3 regions of the Shouchella rhizosphaerae genome follow, and region 2 is predicted to be linked to each of the others. Evidence: predicted binding sites of a transcription regulator. Region 2 holds the regulator's gene; each other region holds the start of a gene.

Region 1 (4,232 bases), 920 kb from region 2:
GAAAAACGCGCCCACCAAGAAGCGAGCAAGCCACTACGAAAGGCCTACCGAAGCTTAACGAAAGACCATCTTCCTCGTTTGGAAAAATACGAAGAACAGATGGGCCTCTTTGGCGAGCGCAACAGCTTTTCTAAAACCGACCCAGATGCCACGTTCATGCGGATGAAAGACGATCACATGAACAATGGGCAACTCAAGGCAGGGTATAACTGGCAAGTGGCGACACAAAACCAATTCATTCTTCACTACACGGTTCACCAAAACCCAACCGATACCCGTTGTTTGATCCCGCATTTTGAGCACTTTAAAGCGACAGGTCTGCCTTTGCCAAACTGGTTCATTGCCGATGCAGGCTACGGAAGTGAAAGCAATTATCTTTACATGGAAGAGCAAGAAACGGTCACATCGCTCATTCCCTACAACACCTATCGCCAAGAACAAAAACGATCATTCCTAAAGCAAGCCTACCATCCGTATAACTGGCGGTATGACGAACACGAGGATGTCTATTGGTGCCCAAACAACCGGAAGGTCGCCTTTAAAGCCTATAGCCGACGTACCGATCGTTATGGATTCAAGCGCGACTTCAAGATGTATGAATGCGAGTCCTGTGAGGGGTGTCCGTTCAAAGCAGACTGTACGAGGGGCAAGGGGCCTCGGCAAATCCATTACAACCCCATCTACGAGGAACTCAAAGCCAAAGAAGCGGCAAAACTACATAGTGAAAGAGGAGCCACACTCTACGCGCAAAGAAAAACGGACGTCGAGAGTGTATTTGGGCATGCCAAACAAAATCTCGGGTTTCGACGATTCCACCTTCGCGGGTTGGAAAAGGTGACGGTGGAGCTTGGTTGGCTGGGGTTGGCCCTCAATCTGAAGAAAATGGCGGGCCTTGCCCGCCATCATTCACCGAAATACCGATCCATCCAAATAAAGGGGAGTCGAGATCAAGTCAGATCTCGACTCCCCTTCTTCATTTTAAAGGCTTTTGGGACAACCTCTTTTTTATGGTAGCAGCATGAAAGGAACAGGTAGCCCTTTATGCGGAAGCAGCCCGTTTTTCTAAAGGCGGCAATACTTCTTTGGCATCCTGTTGCTTGGAAATCTGATAAAGAACAATCCAGATCAGCGCAAAGCCAAGCGCTTGGGGAAACGTAACCGTTTCTTGCATCGTCACCCAGGAGACAAGCAATCCTGCCATTGGGAAACTAAGCTCGGCAATCGTAGCCACAGAAGCTTTAATCGCCTGCAAGCCCCGGTAATAAAGTAGCATTGAGACCAAGCCTGGCAAAAGCGCTGAAGCTAGTAAGTTTATGCTAATAAAGAAGAGAGCTGTAGCCGAAGCTGGCTCGTTCCAGGCATCTGGCGAAGTTAAAACAAGGACGCTAAGCAAGGGCAAAGCCAAGAGAAAGCGGAGCGCTGTCACTGTTTCATAGCGGCATTTTCGTAAAAGCAAACGTCCCATAACGGTGGAGCCGCCCCATAAGGCTGCTGCGCCAATGGCGAACAGGCTGCCAAGTTGAAAAACATCGCCAAACCCGCTGATTGGCAAGGAAAAGCCAAATGTAAGTAAATAAGTACCAACAAGTGCGACTGGCACGAGATACCCAAAATGTTTGGGCCACGATTCTTTTAAAACAAAACGGGCAAGCACAATCGCGAAAATCGGCTGGAGCTTTTGCAAGAGCAACACCGAATTGATTTGTCCCATTCCGTGTGTCGCTGCATAAGTGAGCCCCTGTGTAAATAACAACGTAGCAATAGCTGAGCCGCCCCACGATATGAAAAGCAAGGCGCCAATGTCGACTAACGACAAATGAGCCAAGTCGCTTCTATATGTCCAAATAAGAGGAACGGCGATAAAAGCCAAAATAATATGTTCGATAAAGACAATCTGCAAAGACGTCATTGTTTCAAGGAGAAGGAGGCGGAAAAGAGGGTTAATGCCCCAGAAAGCCGCTCCTATTACAATGAACCAAAATGTTTTTTGCGTGTGCGGTTGTTGCATGTGATGTCAAAACCCTTTCGTTTGAATCGGCCCTCCTAAAAATCAAAACAGCCCTGAATGTGCACGTTCATTCAGGGCCTCTCAAATAAGCATGGGCGCGTCTTGCCATGCTTATTCGTTGATCTTCTCCCATCCGGACTTTAACCGTCGGCTTTGGAATTCCACCAAATCAGTCCCCTTATTGATAAAAGAAAAGGAGAGTCGCGGGCTTTTACCGCCGGCCAGGAGTTTCACCTGCCCCGAAGATACCTATTCATTATTTTTAGCATGTTAATCTTACCGTAATTGTCGGCATTCGTCCAGCGTCAGGAATCCAATTCAATTGGAAATTATTTTTAGTACGTATGTTCGTTAAGTTTGTAGGTATTTGCATCAGGTTATGCTATAATGAAAAGCGAACACTTGTTTATAAAGAACGACAAAGGCGGGCCACGTCTTAAAACCGCACGTGCTAAGATCCAAACAAGCCCATGCTTGACGGCAAACGTTTCGGCTATCGACCCGCCTAATATTGTTGGATAAAAATGGCTTTAGGATTGAGTGACAAATAAGCTTCATCCCTCACATGTTTGGTTGTCTGCAAGTGAGGGAAGTTTTTGTATTAATAAATAAAGGAGGAAGGTAGCACTTTTGTGAAAAGGGCGAAGCCGATTCATGAAAGTACCAAGTGATTATGGACCAAACGTTTCAGCTTGTATCAGATTATTCTCCTCAAGGGGACCAGCCAAAAGCAATTGAGCAAATTGTGACAGGCATTCAAAACGGCAAAAAGCACCAAACATTGCTTGGCGCTACCGGAACAGGTAAGACGTTTACGATGTCAAACGTGATCCAAGCCGTTAATAAGCCGACGCTTGTGATGGCTCATAATAAAACGCTTGCCGGGCAATTGTATAGCGAATTTAAACAGTTGTTTCCCAATAACGCAGTTGAGTATTTTGTCAGTTATTATGATTATTACCAACCAGAGGCTTACGTCCCGTCTTCAGACACGTTTATTGAAAAAGATGCAAGTATAAACGACGAGATTGATAAGCTTAGGCATTCGGCGACAAGTTCCTTGTTTGAACGGAGAGATGTCATCATTATCGCCAGCGTGTCTTGTATTTACGGTTTAGGTTCACCAGAAGAATACCGAGACTTAGTGTTGTCCATTCGCACAGGCATGGAAATGGACCGGAACAGCCTGTTGCGGAAATTGGTTGACATCCAATATGACCGCAACGACATAAATTTTGTTCGTGGTACATTCAGAGTCCGCGGCGATGTCGTCGAAATTTTTCCTGCTTCACGGGATGAACAGTGCATGCGTGTTGAATTTTTTGGCGACGAGATAGAGAGAATCACAGAAGTGGATGCCCTCACTGGAGAAATAAAAGGCGAGCGTCACCATGTCTCTATCTTTCCGGCTTCCCACTTTGTGACCCGTGAAGAAAAAATGAAAAAAGCAATTGCCAATATTGAAGTGGAATTAGAAGAAAGGCTTTCCGTTTTGCGCAAGGAAGAGAAGCTGTTGGAAGCGCAGCGTTTAGAGCAGCGCACCCGTTATGATTTAGAAATGATGGCGGAAATGGGCTTTTGTTCAGGGATTGAAAACTATTCTCGCCATTTGACGCTTCGGGAAGCGGGAGCAACTCCGTATACATTGTTGGACTTTTTTCCGAAGGACTTTTTGCTTATTGTCGATGAGTCTCACGTTACCCTTCCCCAAGTGCGAGGCATGTACAACGGCGATAGAGCCCGGAAAGAAATTCTTGTCAATCATGGGTTCCGTTTGCCCTCAGCCCTTGATAACAGGCCGTTAAAATTCGAAGAGTTTGAAGAGAAAGTTGGCCAGGCCGTCTATGTATCAGCCACTCCAGGACCGTACGAACTGGAACACACGCCTGAAATGGTCGAACAGATTATCCGCCCAACTGGTTTGCTAGATCCTGTAGTAGAAGTCCGCCCGATTGAAGGGCAAATCGATGACTTAATCGGTCAAATCCATGACCAAATCGCCAAGGACGAGCGTGTGTTAGTAACAACGCTTACGAAAAAGATGGCGGAAGACTTAACTGATTATCTAAAGGAAATCGGTATTAAAGTCCGTTATCTCCACTCGGAAGTCAAAACGCTAGAACGGCTAGAAATTATTCGCCAACTGCGCCTTGGGACATTTGATGTTCTTATCGGCATAAACTTGTTGCGGGAAGGCATTGACATTCCAGAAGTGTCGCTTGTG
Region 2 (4,232 bases):
TCAATGGATAACACCCTTTCTGCTGCCTTCTTTCCCTCTCATCATATACTTTCTGAAAAAAATGTACAAGCCTGAGTAGACTTGTACAGTTAATGCAATCGTTTATGTTTTTGCGCCTTGCTGTCCTTTAATTTTTGTGGAGTTACGTCATTCCCTTTCGCGTCGACGACTTTTACAGTATGGAGATGGTCCGTAAACGACGAGCGGAAAGCCGACAAATATTCGTTGCGAAGCGCTTTTTGTTCCATTGCTTGTTTTTTTGTCAAACCAACTGTTTTTGCTAGCTTTGACAATTCATTGATGCGATCAAGTTTTTCTTTTGACAACATCGTCATCACCTACCTTTTGTTTCGCCCCTCATCATAGCACTCATGCAACACAAGGGCAAACGATTCGCTTATGGGAGGCTAGACAAACATCGCATACGCTCTGCCCTGCTCCTAGGCGTTGGAAATGTCGTTCCAAGAAACCGTCGCTCACGCATTCCTTATGGACTCGTTTCTTTCTTCGCCTGTACGGCTGAGCGATTGGTTTGTATCATTTTTTGCTGTCAACCACCAGCTTATGCGTTTTCTTTAATGTATTTTTGATAACGGCGATGAACAGTCGCTTTTGAACAATCAACGCCCATCCCTTTTAAAGTTAAGGCAATTTCATAAAAAGTCAGCCCCCGGTCACGGAGCCTGACAATCTCTTCCACTGGTAAATCGAGTTCGTAGCGGCCACCGCCTCGTTTCTTAGACAAGTTCTGCTCTGGACGGTATCCACTCGCTACTGCTGTCCTCATTCCCCGTTTAATTTTTAAATTATGTAGTTTTCGTTGGTATTCTTCTACTATACCGACAATTTCCAGCACCATTTCATCCGCTTCAGACAATACAAGCTCCCCTTGATGATGGGCCGTATAAATAGGAACGCCATATTTTTTCAATTGGTACAAGAGCGCAATTTTCGTTTTTCCTCTGCCTAGGCGAGTATCATCCGTAATAAGCAAACAAGAGACAATCCCTTCTTTGCATAAATCCAATAAAGCAAGGAGGCAATCCCGTTCCAGGCTATAGCCGCTCGCCTGCTCTTTAAAAACAGTGTGTACATCCATGCCATTTGTCCTTGCCAATTCGACCAGTTCTTTTTCTTGCCTCTCTAAAGAACTGGCTTGGTTTTCTTTCGTCGTGCTCACCCGGCAATAGATAGCCGCCTGTTGTTTTTGTCCCTTTTCTGCCAATTCTCCGCGGCCTCCTTCCCGTGAAAATCCGCTAGCCCCTATCCACTAATCTAAAACCAAATCGATGTCGTCAACATTAGTGGCATGGCTACTGTGCTCAACCTCTTCATTTTATAAACAAAGATGCTTCCGATCTAAAAAAGATGAAGTATGTCTTTCTGGCACCTTTGCTTCGCTTACTTACATTGCTGGCAGTCTTAATTGTCAATTAAAAAAACGCGATCAATCGAAGTTGTTTCAACGATTTGCTCTTGCACGATTTGCTGTTCGTGTTTCTTGTTATCGTCTTTTTCCTGCTCGCCAGGCCATACCAAACTTGAGAAAATGAACAATACTGTTAAAATGCCGCCGCCTACTAGCCCCATATCTTGTTTCCTCAATACGATCACCCGTTCTTAGAGAATGTTTGTTCTGTTATCAGAATACAAGGAACAACTGTTCGTGTCAACTACTTTTTTTAGAACTTATGTTTGCGTTCATACGTTCGATATGGTAAAGTTTGTTTAGAACAGTTATATGAAAGCAGGTGGGAAAATGTCGAAATTATCGAAGCGCCAGGAAGAAATTTTGGCGTACATAAAAGATGAAGTAAAGAAAAAAGGGTACCCGCCGTCCGTCCGGGAAATTGGTGAAGCAGTTGGACTTGCTTCAAGTTCCACCGTACACGGCCACTTGGCCAGATTAGAAAAAAAAGGCTACATTCGCCGCGATCCTACTAAACCGCGGGCGATTGAAGTCCTTTCTCTCGGATTTGATAATGATACATTTGTCAAAAAAGAGACAGCAAGCTTTATTCCGGTAATCGGAAAAGTTACCGCAGGTGTGCCAATTACTGCTGTTGAAAACGTCGAAGATTACTTGCCACTCCCCGACCACCTTGCCGCTTACGACAATACGTATGCGCTTGTCATTCAAGGGGAAAGCATGATTGAAGCAGGTATTTACGATGGAGACCAAGTGATCGTACGGCAACAGCAAACAGCCGATAATGGCGATATTATTGTAGCCATGACAGAAGATAATGAAGCAACAGTAAAACGGTTTTTCCGGGAAAAGGACTACATTCGTCTCCAACCAGAGAATTCTTCAATGGAACCAATTATCCTTGAAAACTGCACGATTCTCGGAAAAGTCATCGGAGTGTTCCGCACGATCCACTAACGGACCAATAGGCTTTTTCAAGCTGTTGACCAAGCCCCTTAAATCTGAAATACGCTTGTCAGATGGAAGCAAAACAAAAGAGGTTCGTGCTTGACACGACTCGTCCAATCGATCAAAGCTAATTTTCTACAAACACTAAAGACTCTTTCATCGAATGGGGATAAAAGAGTCTTTTTTGTGTAGCTGCCATCTTGCAAATGACCAAGCAGTTTTTTCGCTCGTACATATAATAAATGAGAAGAAGGTGGTTCTACTTATGCCGTATTTAATTGCCTATTCCTTCACCAATCTTTTTTAAAAGCCATTAGGATGCCAAAGGAAAACAAGCTTAGTACTACTATAACGATAGCGATGCTACTAGCATAATAGCTATGCTCTGATGACCGAACAATCGCTGTTCTCATGCACCGAAAAGGACAAGAACGATCAAGCACTGGTAGAGCCAAAAATTTAACAACTAAATTAGCTATAGAACACCTCTCGCCCAACGTATTAACCTAATTCCATTTGCTTTCTTGCGAGTAGAACACTCGCAGAAAGCTTTTTTAGTCTGGTTGGCTGCTATGTTCCTTTTGCTGATGGCTAAGAGTCCATTTAAGCACGACTGCTGTCATCAGGAACAGCAAACCAGCCGAAATAAATACATATGGGATGCCATAGCCACTTGCTATCATTCCGCCGAGAACAGGCCCTAACACATTTCCAAGAAAGCGAAAACTTTGGTTATAGCCAAGCACTTCCCCTTGCATGGCAACAGGGCACGCCTGGCGGATAAAAGCGGTTGTGCACGGTAGTAAGCCGCCTACGGCCATGCCAAACAGAAAACGTAAGACAATCAGTTGCCAAAGAGAGCCGACAAATGCTTGTGGGATAAACAACAGGCCTGATAATAGCAGCAAAATCATCATCACTTTTTCATGGCCAATCCGATCACCGAATTGCCCCCAAGTACGAGTTAGTATTAAATTGCCAAGCCCAGTGACCGAGAAAGCAGCACCTGCTAAGAAAGCCATGTTTTCAGTATTATGGGTAATCTGGTTGACGTATAAGGCGAGCAATGGTTGAACACTAAACAGCGCCATTTGCACAATTAAAGCAACAAACATCACCATTAAGAGCAGCGGGCTTTTTACGATACGCCCAAGCACTTCTTTTGAACGATACTTTCTTTTCCTCTCGCCTTTTTCTTCGTAAACAACTTCCTTTACGCCAATTAAAACGAGGACTGTTGCGATTAGGAGAATCGATGACGTCAACAAAAATGTAAGTTCCATTCCCACTGTATCAGCGATCAATCCTCCAAAAAGAGGTCCAAGCAAACCGCCGGAAACTGTCCCTGTTTGCAATGTTCCTAGCATTTCACCTGCTGTTTTTTTGCTGCTTTGGGCAGCTATCAACGCCATTGAGGCAGGAATGAACCCCGTGGCAAGGCCCATAAAAGCACGCAATACAAACAACTGTTCTGCTGAATGGACGTATCCCATAAAAAAGACGGATAAGGCAATGCCTAATCCTGTACCGAGCAACACTTTTTTTCGTCCAAACCTGTCGCCGATTTTACCCCAAAGCGGGGCAACAAGAAAGGCGACAAAAAAAGAGACAGCAAACACATATCCTGCCCAGCGCTGGACTTCATCAACGTTGTAGTGACCAAAAGATTCAATGTATAGCGATAAAAAAGGAATGACCATCGTCATACTTGCCGAAACAAAAAAGTTGGCAAACCACATGATGAGCAAATTTCGTTTTTCAGGTTGTATTCCAATCACCTTCGTTTACATACTACTATCGATTTTATTTCGTCAATCTAAATATATAGCGGAAAAGAAGAACCGTCAAACCGTGA
Region 3 (4,232 bases), 530 kb from region 2:
GACGGTTGCCAACCTGGATGTTGCCAAAATTGTCATCAGCCCTAAAATGAACATTGCTCCTGGGATCATTGCCGTGCCAACTGAACTGGAGACGAGGGTGGAAAAAACATTGTTTGCCGTCATGATGACATTGACACCAGGAACGATGTCGATTGAGTTTTCAGAAGACGGTCGCTACATTTTTGTCCATGCCTTAAATGCCGAAGACAAAGATGGGCTGGTTAAGCAAGCAAAAGATACATTTGAGGCTGGCATTTTGGAGGTGACCCGTCGCTATCATGTTTAATTTGTTGCTCTCTATTGCTTTAGTCATACTAAGCCTAGCCGCGCTCCTTTGTTTTGTCCGTGCCCTTCTTGGACCAACCAATCATGACCGCATTGTGGCGCTTGATACCGTTGGCATCTTATTAATTGGCTTTGTCGGCATCTTAATGATTCTTCAAGACACACGCGCCTATACCGAAATTCTTCTCGTCGTAGGCATTCTCGCTTTTGTAGGCTCAGCCGCCATGGCGAAATTTCTTGAAAGGGGGAATTTGTTTGACGACGATTGAATGGCTAATCGCAGTTTTGGCATTACTAGGATCTATTTTCGGCTTCCTTTCTGCTGTCGGCATCGTTCGATTGCCTGATGTGTACTCCCGTCTCCATGCGACGGGAAAAAATTCGACATTTGGCATTATGATGATCATGGCCGCTGTATTCCTCTACTTTTTTGTATTAAAAGGCGAGTTTATTGGCAAGTTGTTGTTAACGATTCTATTTGTGTTTATTACGGTGCCGATTGCAGCATTAATGATTTCTCGATCCGCTTACCGTATAGGCATTCCGATGGACGCTTCCACTGTTTGTGATGAAATGAAGCCTTTTTATGACAAAGAAAAGAAAACATATGCGAACAACAGCAAACAGACAACAAATGAAAATCCTACAAAACCATTACCTACAGAAAATAGGCCCTAAATAAAAGGACACGTTTGATGACAAGAATAGTGCTGAATTTGGGGAAAAACGTTACAAAGTGATTAAAAATCAGGTGTTCAGCCTTATTTTGGCCTTTAAGTCTTGACACAACAAGGATTCATGAGTAAATTAAGGGCAGGCATTGTCGCTATAAGCCGCACACAGCGAATATAGCAATATGTTGGTCTGTAAGAAGAAAAGAATGAAACAACTTTACGATAAGAAAAGGAGTTTTTTAAGATGAACAAAACAGATTTAATCAATGCAGTATCAGAACAAGCAGAAATCTCTAAAAAAGACGCTTCCAAAGCAGTTGACGCTGTTTTTAATGGCATTACGGAATCACTCGTAAAAGGAGCAAAAGTACAACTCGTCGGTTTTGGTAGCTTTGAAGTCCGCGAGCGTTCTGCTCGTAAAGGCCGCAACCCGCAAACTGGCGAAGAAATTGAAATCCCAGCAACAAAAAACCCTGCTTTCAAGCCAGGTAAACAGTTAAAAGACGCTGTTAACGAGTAAAACAACAGCAAACACATAGATTCCACTAGGGGTGCTTCGTGCTGAGAAAAGGTTCGCCTTTAACTCTTCAACCTGATCTAGTTCATACTAGCGTAGGGAAGTGGAAACGTAAAAAATACATTTGTTTTTTTTACATTACAACAGTCGCCTCCACAAGTACGGGCGGCTGTTTTTTTATTTTAGACAGAAAGGATGATGGCGTTGTCGACGATTTATCGCGCTTTAACGATCGCTGGAACCGATCCTACAGGAGGAGCTGGCATTCAAGCCGATCTCAAGACGTTTCAAGAACTAGAAGTGTATGGAATGAGCGTGATTACCTCGCTAGTGGCGCAAAATACGACAGGTGTGCGGGCTATCCACCACGTACCCCTTGAATTCATCGACCAGCAGTTCCAAGCGGTTGTCGATGATATTTACCCAAGCGCTATTAAAACAGGCATGATCGCGCTCCCAGAAATGATGGAACTCCTGCAACAACAACTAAATTCCCACAAAAACGTCCCTTATGTTTGCGACCCAGTGATGATGGCCAAAAACGGCGACCCATTGCTAGAAAAGCATGTGCGCGCTAAGCTTCGCGAGACACTTGTGCCTTTAGCAACAATTGTCACACCTAATATTGCTGAAGCGGAAGATTTAATTGACATGCAAATTGATGATATTGACGATATGGAAAAAGCAGCCATACGGATTGTTAAAGAATTAGGGGCACAAAGCGTTGTTGTAAAAGGGGGAAGTTTAACAGGCGATGCGGTTGATGTGTTTTACAGTAGAGAGACTGGATTGTTTAAATTGGATGCGCCCCGTACGGATACAAAACACACACATGGGACAGGCTGTACCTTCTCAGCAGCGATTTGTGCCCAATTGGCTAAAGGCATAGCGCTATTGGATGCAGTCCAAAAAGCAAAAGCTTTTACAGCAGATGCCATTACTTGGTCTTTACAAATTGGGAATGGCTATGGTCCAACCAACCATTGGGGTCATCGACTTAATGGGTTACCAGGCAAAAACGTTAACCAATAAGGGAACGATTCCCGCGTTTATTTGTCAACCAAGCGCATGAGAGAATATGGTCCAGTGCAAAGGCTCGATACGCATTTTTTAAATGGCAATAACAAAAAACATGCGTCTCGGTAACGGTGTATACTGTAACTTCCCTTTGGGTTAGCTTTTTATTTTTTGCTTCATAGATGAGTTCTACCCGCCCTTGCTCAGTAGCAGCTCTGTTTAATAACCGGATCATCATAATCACACTCCTTTTGATTATTATTATAACGATCGAACGAATGTTCGTCAACAAAAAAACAGAATGTTTGTTCGTTGTATTTTCTCCCGCATCTTACTAAGAAAGATGCGGGCTTTCTGTTTTAACAATCATTCATTGTGGGTAAATCCTCCTTGCCTCTCATTCCTTCTTCCTAAGCTCAACTATCTATTTTCATCGCTTTTTGTTCGAGTTCATAGACGCATACATGGGAGTTAAGTATAATGGGAAAAGTATTTGGAAATCACCTCCCAGGTTATAAACGCGAATAAATGGGTAAGTAAAGTTTATTCCGTCATCACAGTTGATTTAAAACAAGGAGCGCATCAATGAATTCAAATGACACACGAACGAAGATTGACCCCGTATTTTACTGGGTGCTTGGCATCCTCCTTATCTTTATTGTTGTTGGCATCTCTGCTCCAGCGCGCCTTGAAGCGATTACAGCCGCTGCCCAGGCCTTTATCGCCGATCGGTTTGGCTGGTATTATTTAATCGTCGTTACCTTCTTTTTGCTTGTATGCCTCTTTTTTATCTTTAGCCCTTATGGAAAGATACGTTTAGGCAAAGATGAAGACCGTCCTGAATACAGTTACTTAACATGGTTTGCTTTCTTATTTAGCGCAGGACTCGGCGTCGGGCTTCTGTTTTTCGGAGCTGCCGAACCAATTGCTCATTATGCAGTGAGCTCACCGACTGTAGAAGAAGGAACGGGAGCAGCTGCGCTAGAGTCCATGAAGTACGTATTTCTCCATTGGGGTTTTCATGGTTGGGCCATTTATGCAATTGTGGCGATTTGTTTGGCTTACTTTAATTTCCGCAAAGAACAGCCTGGCCTGATTAGCGCAGCGTTGTCGCCATTAATTAATCCAAATGGCTTCTTTGGCAAAACGATTGATGTGATCGCTATTATTGCCACATTGTCAGGAATTGCAACGACGCTCGGATTTGGGGCCGCTCAAATGAACGGCGGCATTTCCTTCCTGACAAACTTAGAAAACAGCTTTATGCTCCAGTTAGCGATTATTGTTGTGATTACCGTGCTCTTTCTTATTTCAGCAAGTACAGGGCTTGATAAGGGAATCCGCATTTTAAGTATTGTCAATATGACACTTGTCGTGCTTATGTTGCTGTTTTTCGCCGTGTTTGGTGCAACCATGTACTCGTTAAACCTTTTCACAAATACACTTGGCCAGTACATACAATCCTTGCCTGAACTTAGTTTTACGATTGCGCCAAACAGTGCAGAACACCGTGCTTGGATTAACGCGTGGACCTTGTTTTATTGGGCCTGGTGGATGGCATGGTCCCCTTACGTTGGTACATTCATTGCCCGCGTATCGCGAGGACGGACACTGCGAGAATTCGTCATTGGCGTACTGCTAGTCCCATCGCTGCTAGGCTTTGTTTGGTTTTCATTTTTAGGGGGGACATCGATTGCTGCCGAGTCTTCGGGGGCTGCCGCTATTTCAACATTAGCTGA

The links. The regulator LexA, encoded in region 2, represses DNA repair genes until DNA is damaged. The targets are predictions, from matches to a motif close to CGAACATATGTTCG.
Region 1: uvrB (excinuclease ABC subunit UvrB) is a predicted target of LexA. The motif match lies at 2,404-2,417, and genes of this name have one in related genera.
Region 3: V5G21_RS21480 (WYL domain-containing protein) is a predicted target of LexA. The motif match lies at 2,765-2,778, and genes of this name have one in related genera.

The regions. Positions count from the first base shown of each region.
Region 1 is NZ_CP144921.1:715,475-719,706, reverse strand. Features, by position in the region: gene V5G21_RS03865 (IS1182 family transposase) at 1-1,014, shown strand, start outside; gene V5G21_RS03860 (DMT family transporter) at 1,040-2,008, opposite strand; FMN riboswitch at 2,126-2,259, opposite strand; gene uvrB (excinuclease ABC subunit UvrB) at 2,682-4,232, shown strand, end outside.
Region 2 is NZ_CP144921.1:4,075,597-4,079,828, forward strand. Features, by position in the region: gene tkt (transketolase) at 1-4, opposite strand, end outside; gene V5G21_RS20385 (DUF896 domain-containing protein) at 90-329, opposite strand; gene V5G21_RS20390 (YneB family resolvase-like protein) at 563-1,225, opposite strand; gene V5G21_RS20395 (hypothetical protein) at 1,423-1,605, opposite strand; gene lexA (transcriptional repressor LexA) at 1,760-2,386, shown strand; gene V5G21_RS20405 (MFS transporter) at 2,932-4,155, opposite strand.
Region 3 is NZ_CP144921.1:3,547,318-3,551,549, reverse strand. Features, by position in the region: gene V5G21_RS17545 (Na+/H+ antiporter subunit E) at 1-286, shown strand, start outside; gene V5G21_RS17540 (Na(+)/H(+) antiporter subunit F1) at 279-554, shown strand; gene mnhG (monovalent cation/H(+) antiporter subunit G) at 541-963, shown strand; gene V5G21_RS17530 (HU family DNA-binding protein) at 1,204-1,479, shown strand; TPP riboswitch at 1,497-1,595, shown strand; gene thiD (bifunctional hydroxymethylpyrimidine kinase/phosphomethylpyrimidine kinase) at 1,681-2,508, shown strand; gene V5G21_RS21480 (WYL domain-containing protein) at 2,498-2,728, opposite strand; gene V5G21_RS17520 (BCCT family transporter) at 3,079-4,232, shown strand, end outside.